DNA from 2 places in the Providencia sp. Marseille-Q8014 genome. Region 2 is predicted to be linked to the other one. Evidence: predicted binding sites of a transcription regulator. Region 2 holds the regulator's gene; the other holds the start of a gene.
What was found. Region 2 encodes ArgR, which controls arginine synthesis, uptake and breakdown. Its sites were predicted from a motif close to ANTGAATAAAAATACANT; they were not measured.
Positions count from the first base shown of each region.

Region 1 (3,204 bases), 180 kb from region 2:
CATCACCTAATGATAGTCCAACCGCTTGTAACTGGTATTTAGTCGCCCACGCCAATAGTGTTTTGTTGGCAGTGCCTGCTAATGCACCAGTGATAATATCAATCTGATCAGCAGGTGTGACACGGAGTCCTTGTTTCTTCACCACCGGTAATTGGAGCTTTTGCATAAGTTCATCAACCAGACAACCACCACCATGTACAATCACTAAAGGTCGTTGATGAGACTGACGATAGGTTTGTAATGCAGTAAATAATCTTTCAAGCGCTTCTTCGCTATCCAGTAATACACCACCCAATTTGATCACTAATGGTTGCATGGGTTAATCCTTAATAAGTTCGTTGACCGTGATATCACTAAAGTAATGATTGCGTTTCATTAAAACCGAAACGAATATTCATGCACTGTACCGCTTGTGCCGCTGCACCTTTTAATAAGTTGTCTTCCGTTCCGACTAAGATTAGGTGCTCGCCTTTTAATACAAAGCCAATATCGCAAAATGGTGTGCCAACGACAGCTTTCAGTGCTGGAACACCTTTTTCATACAAACGCACTAGCGGTTTGTTGTGATAGGCATCTTTGAAGACTTGTTGAATCTGTTCGGTCGTCACACCAGCGTTTACCTTACAAGTAATCGTAGCCAAAATACCGCGAGAAAAATTCCCCAAGTGCGGTGTAAAAATGACCTCACGTCCCAAATGCGTTGCGATTTCAGGTTGATGACGATGCGTGAAAATACCGTATGGCTGTAAACTCACTTCACAAAAACTATTTGTCATAGAAGCTTTACGACCCGCGCCCGAGACCCCACTCGTCGCGTTAATCACTGGCCACATTTGGTCATCAAGTAGTTTCGCTTCAATCAACGGTTTCAACGCTAATTGAGAAACCGTTGGATAGCATCCCGGCACAGCGATGAGTTGTGCTTGACGAATTTTGTCGGCTTGCCACTCAGCAAGGCCGTAAACCGCTTGATTTAACCATTGACTGTTTGTATGTTCGAATCCGTAATATTTTGGGTAGAAAGCGGCATCTTGAACACGATAAGCACCCGATAAATCAAAAACGACACAGCCTGCCTCTAAAAACTGAGGGGCGATGTCATGGCTAACTTCATGAGCAGTGGCAAGAAAAACGACATCAATACCTTGTGCCGCAGCCGCAACATCCGTTAATGGTAAGACAGGAATATCGATAATACCCTTATACTGGGGATGTAGATCAGAAAAGCATTTACCTGCATCAGCACTTTGAGCTGACACCATCAATCCCTGAAGATTTATTTCAGGATGACGTTGCAGATAAGCCGCTAATTCTGCTCCAGTATAACCACTGGCTCCGATAATGAGTGTGTTCAACATATGCTTTCTACCTTGTGCTCGTGACCCAAACAGTTTAATGTGTATTTTTATTCAAATAAAGTGCATGAATATTGATACTATTATGGATAAAGGCTGTCAACAGTGAATATTAAATTACCTGCATTTATTGAGATTTATCGTCAATTAATTGCCACTCCCTCTATCAGTGCCACTGATTCGCAACTCGATCAGAGTAATAAGGCTCTGGTCGAACTGCTTGGTGGGTGGCTAGAAACACTCGGGTTTACGGTGAATATACAACCAGTGCCAGATACCCGCGACAAATACAACCTACTCGCGACGATTGGTGAAGGAAGTGGTGGCTTGATGCTATGTGGCCACACGGATACCGTGCCGTTTGATGAAGGTCGATGGAGCAAAGATCCATTTACCCTGACAGAACAAGACGGCAAGTTATATGGCCTCGGCACTGCGGATATGAAAGGCTTTTTTGCTTTTATCGTTGATGCGTTGCGTGATATTGATATCAATAAACTGACTCGCCCACTGCATATCCTTGCAACGGCAGATGAAGAAACATCAATGGCGGGGGCGCGTTATTTTGCGGCCAGTACACAGCTACGTCCTGATTTTGCGATTATTGGTGAGCCAACCTCACTACAACCGATACGAGCACATAAAGGCCATCTTTCCAATGCGATCCGTATTACTGGCCAATCAGGCCATTCGAGTGACCCTGCCCGAGGCGTTAACGCAATTGAATTGATGCATGAATCTATTTCACATCTCATGACACTGCGTAATACGCTGAAAGAGCGCTATCACAATCCGGCTTTTGTCATCCCTTATCCAACCATGAATTTTGGTCATATTCATGGTGGAGATGCAGCTAACCGAATTTGTGGTTGCTGTGAATTGCACATGGATATTCGCCCATTACCTGGGCTGACTTTGCAAGATCTCGATGAATTATTAAATGAATCCTTAGAGCCGGTGAAAAAACAATGGCCGGGACGGCTAGCCATTGAATCTCTCCACCCACCGATCCCCGGTTATGAGTGCCCAACCGATCATAAAATGGTTGCAGTGATTGAACAGCTCCTTGGTCAAAAAGCGGATACCGTAAATTACTGTACTGAAGCGCCATTTATTCAAGAATTGTGTCCAACGTTGGTACTGGGCCCCGGCTCTATTGAACAAGCGCATCAACCCGATGAGTTTATTGATATGAAATTCATCGAACCCACTCGACAACTCATTAGCCAGTTAATTGAGCACTTCTGCTTAACTGAATAAAAATGCGTTCTGCGCAATAATCTTTGGTTATTGCGCATTTTCTTACATGAATTTTTTTCCTATTCCCCCTGAAAAACCCTCACACCTCTATTTCATTTAAGTGTTGACTCAGTATCAGCATATCCGGTAATCTCTATTTAGACGTCTAAACGTATAGACGCACAAATGGATATAGTCAATTATCGATACAATTTTCGTTTCGTCATTACAAAGTCATGAGGACAGGGTATGAGTTTCTTTCACGCAAATCAGCGCGAAGCGCTAAATCAAAGTCTCGCTGAGCTAGATGGGCAAATTAATGTCTCCTTTGAGTTTTTTCCGCCACGCACTGAAGAGATGGAACAAACCCTGTGGAAATCCATTGATAGACTGAAAAACCTTAAACCCAAATTTGTCTCTGTAACTTATGGTGCAAATTCAGGTGAGCGTGATAGAACCCATAGCATTATTAAAGATATTAAAGACAAAACCGGCTTAATTGCAGCGCCTCATTTGACTTGTATTGATGCATCCCGTGAGGAACTCAAAGAAATCGCGCGTGATTACTGGAATAACGGTATTCGCCAAATCGTGGCATTACGTGGTGACT
Region 1 covers NZ_CBCOPT010000001.1:3,983,616-3,986,819, forward strand. The annotation lists gene argB (acetylglutamate kinase) at 1-316, opposite strand, end outside; gene argC (N-acetyl-gamma-glutamyl-phosphate reductase) at 354-1,358, opposite strand; gene argE (acetylornithine deacetylase) at 1,461-2,615, shown strand; gene metF (methylenetetrahydrofolate reductase) at 2,844-3,204, shown strand, end outside.
Region 1: argC (N-acetyl-gamma-glutamyl-phosphate reductase) is a predicted target of ArgR. The motif match lies at 1,397-1,414, and genes of this name have one in related genera.

Region 2 (3,204 bases):
TTAGAAGATTGTGGTTATAAGCCCGGCTTTCTGATCGGCGGTGTACCTGGAAACTTTGAGGCCTCTGCTCAAATTGGAGAAAGTCCTTTCTTTGTGATTGAAGCGGATGAATACGATTGTGCATTTTTTGATAAACGCTCGAAATTCGTTCATTACAGCCCAAAAACCTTAGTGTTGAATAATCTCGAATTTGATCACGCTGATATTTTCGACAACCTTGAAGCTATCCAAAAGCAATTCCACCATCTCGTCCGCATTGTGCCGAGTAACGGCAAAATTTTTATGCCCGATAATGACTCAAATCTGAAACAGGTTATTGGAATGGGGTGCTGGAGTGAACAAGAATTTATTGGTGAACATGGAGAGTGGCAAGCTAATAAATTAAACCATGATGGAAGCCATTTTGAAGTTTTCTACCAACAAGAAAAAGTGGGCGACGTTATTTGGTCACAAGTCGGCAACCATAACATCCATAATGCGTTAATGGCGATTGCAGCCGCACATCATGTTGGTGTTCCCGCAGCAGAAGCGTGTCGAGCATTACATAAGTTTATTAACGCGCGTCGTCGTTTAGAGTTACGGGGTGTTGAATATGGCGTGAGTGTTTACGATGATTTTGCTCATCACCCAACGGCAATCTTAGCGACCTTAGAAGCGTTACGCAGTAAAGTTGGCGGTACTTCACGGATTATTGCGGTACTTGAGCCTCGCTCAAATACCATGAAGATGGGGATCAGTAAAAACGATATTGCACCATCATTAGGCCGTGCTGATGAAGTGTTTCTCTTCCAACCTGCGAATATTCCTTGGATGGTGACTGAAATCGCTGAAAATTGTGTGCAACCTGCACGTTGGAGTTCTGATATTGAAGCGTTAGCGAACATGGTGATTGAGACCGCACAGCCAGGTGATCATATTTTGGTCATGAGTAATGGTGGTTTTGGTGATATCCACGGTAAATTGCTTGCGGGACTTAAAAAGAAATCCGAAGCCGAAGGCGAAAATTAAAATAAGCCTTAATAAAAAAGGCAGCTTAACGAAAGTGTTTCATTGGTTGAGTCACTTCTGAAGCTGCTTTTTTATTGCAGATGATCATCGGGCGGTCATGAGATAAGGTCAGAATTGACGACTACAGTGACCGCATCGATGTGAAAGAAGGGGCGAGAGGCTTCCCGCCTGAGTGACAACAGTCTTAGAGTTCTTGATCAAAAAGCGCAAGGATCGCTTCATAAAGCTCTTTAGTGGTGAAATTATTCGCTGGCGTAGAAAAAATAGTATCGTCACCCGCAATGCTACCTAAAATACCCTCCGCTTTCCCCAAAGAATCCAGTAAACGTGCGATCAGCTGCGCTGCACCTGGGCTGGTTCTAATCACAACAACAGAGTGATTGTAATCAATATCAAGTACAAGGTTTTTTAGTGGGCTGGTGGCAGTAGGAACACCGGGTTCAGTAGGTAAACAGTAAACCATTTCCATTTTAGCGTTACGAGTACGAACGGCACCGAACTTAGTTAACATTCTGGAAATTTTTGATTGGTTGATATTTTCAAAGCCTTGCTCTTGCAGTGCGATCACAATTTCAGCCTGAGAGCTAAATTTTTCTTCTTTAAGTAGAGCTTTAAAAGCTTTAACCAAGTCTTCTTGTTTAGACGGTGTACGCATAATTAACCCATCCTATGACAATAAATTAAGTTGTATTATCCGTAAATGTGAATTTTTATGCAACAAAATTGCGTTATGATGGTTTCGTGTACAGGAACGATCTGCCTTTATGAATCGAGCACTCAATGCGGAGATGGTTTTAGCGTGAAACACTCAATTCGCACAGAAAAAAATGCGCTAATGTATTATTTGTAACAAATCCGTAAAAACTATTTATTATGTAAAGGTCAATAGTGATAAAAACTATTTGTTAAAAAAGTGCCCCTTATCTCATTAACAGATAAGGATTTTGTTTAGAATAGATAAAATGAGTACGTAAGCGTATTAACTTTAATATGCTTCAACATCTGTTAATGAATTGTTTTTTATCAGTAATGTGTTTAATGCATAACAAGATGAATCCATATACTTTTTAAAGTACAAATAAAGGAGTTTCAGAATGAAAGTTGCAGTTCTAGGCGCAGCAGGTGGTATTGGTCAAGCTCTGGCCCTTCTTCTTAAAAACCAGCTTCCAGCAGGTTCAGAACTCTCTCTATACGATATCGCACCAGTAACTCCGGGTGTTGCTGCAGACCTTAGCCATATCCCAACTGATGTGAAAGTGGTTGGTTTTTCAGGTGAAGATGCGACCCCTGCACTGAAAGGTGCCGATGTTGTACTGATCTCAGCTGGTGTTGCTCGTAAACCAGGTATGGATCGTTCAGACCTGTTTAATGTTAACGCTGGTATTATTCGTAATTTGACTCAACAAATTGCGACAACCTGTCCAAAAGCCTTGATCGGTATCATTACTAACCCTGTTAACACGACAGTGGCTATTGCTGCTGAAGTACTGAAAAAAGCAGGTGTGTATGATAAAAACCGTCTGTTTGGTGTGACAACGCTGGATATTATCCGTTCGAATACTTTCGTTGCAGAACTGAAAGGTAAGAAACCTCATGAAATCGAAGTGCCTGTCATTGGTGGTCACTCAGGCGTCACGATCCTACCTTTATTATCTCAAGTTCCAGGTGTTGAGTTCACCGAAGAGGAAATTGCTGCACTGACTAAGCGTATTCAAAACGCAGGTACTGAAGTTGTTGAAGCAAAAGCAGGTGGTGGATCTGCAACCCTGTCTATGGGTCAAGCAGCTGCACGTCTCGGCCTCTCTCTGATCCGCGGTCTGCAAGGTGAACCTAATGTGATCGAGTGTGTTTATACTGAAGGCGAAGGTGAACATGCCCGTTTCTTTGCTCAACCCGTTCGTTTAGGCAAAAACGGGATTGAAGAGCACATCTCTTACGGTAAATTAAGTGATTTTGAACAAAAAGCACTGAAAGATATGCTAGATGTACTGAAAAAAGATATCGAACTAGGCGAAAAATTCATTAACGGCTAATTGTCGCTCAGTTTTTTACTGAATTTTAAGAAAACCGCTGCTCCTAACGAATTGGGTCAGCGGTTTTTTTTATTGGTTTTTAGCGTGATGTTGATACTTTTTCTCTTATCTTTCTTTCTAATAATTCACCTGTAATGGGATTAAAATAGCGGCTTGGCCATAT
Region 2 covers NZ_CBCOPT010000001.1:3,798,716-3,801,919, reverse strand. The annotation lists gene mpl (UDP-N-acetylmuramate:L-alanyl-gamma-D-glutamyl-meso-diaminopimelate ligase) at 1-1,008, shown strand, start outside; gene argR (transcriptional regulator ArgR) at 1,193-1,663, opposite strand; gene mdh (malate dehydrogenase) at 2,103-3,041, shown strand; gene ACWPW6_RS16920 (helix-turn-helix domain-containing protein) at 3,121-3,204, opposite strand, start outside.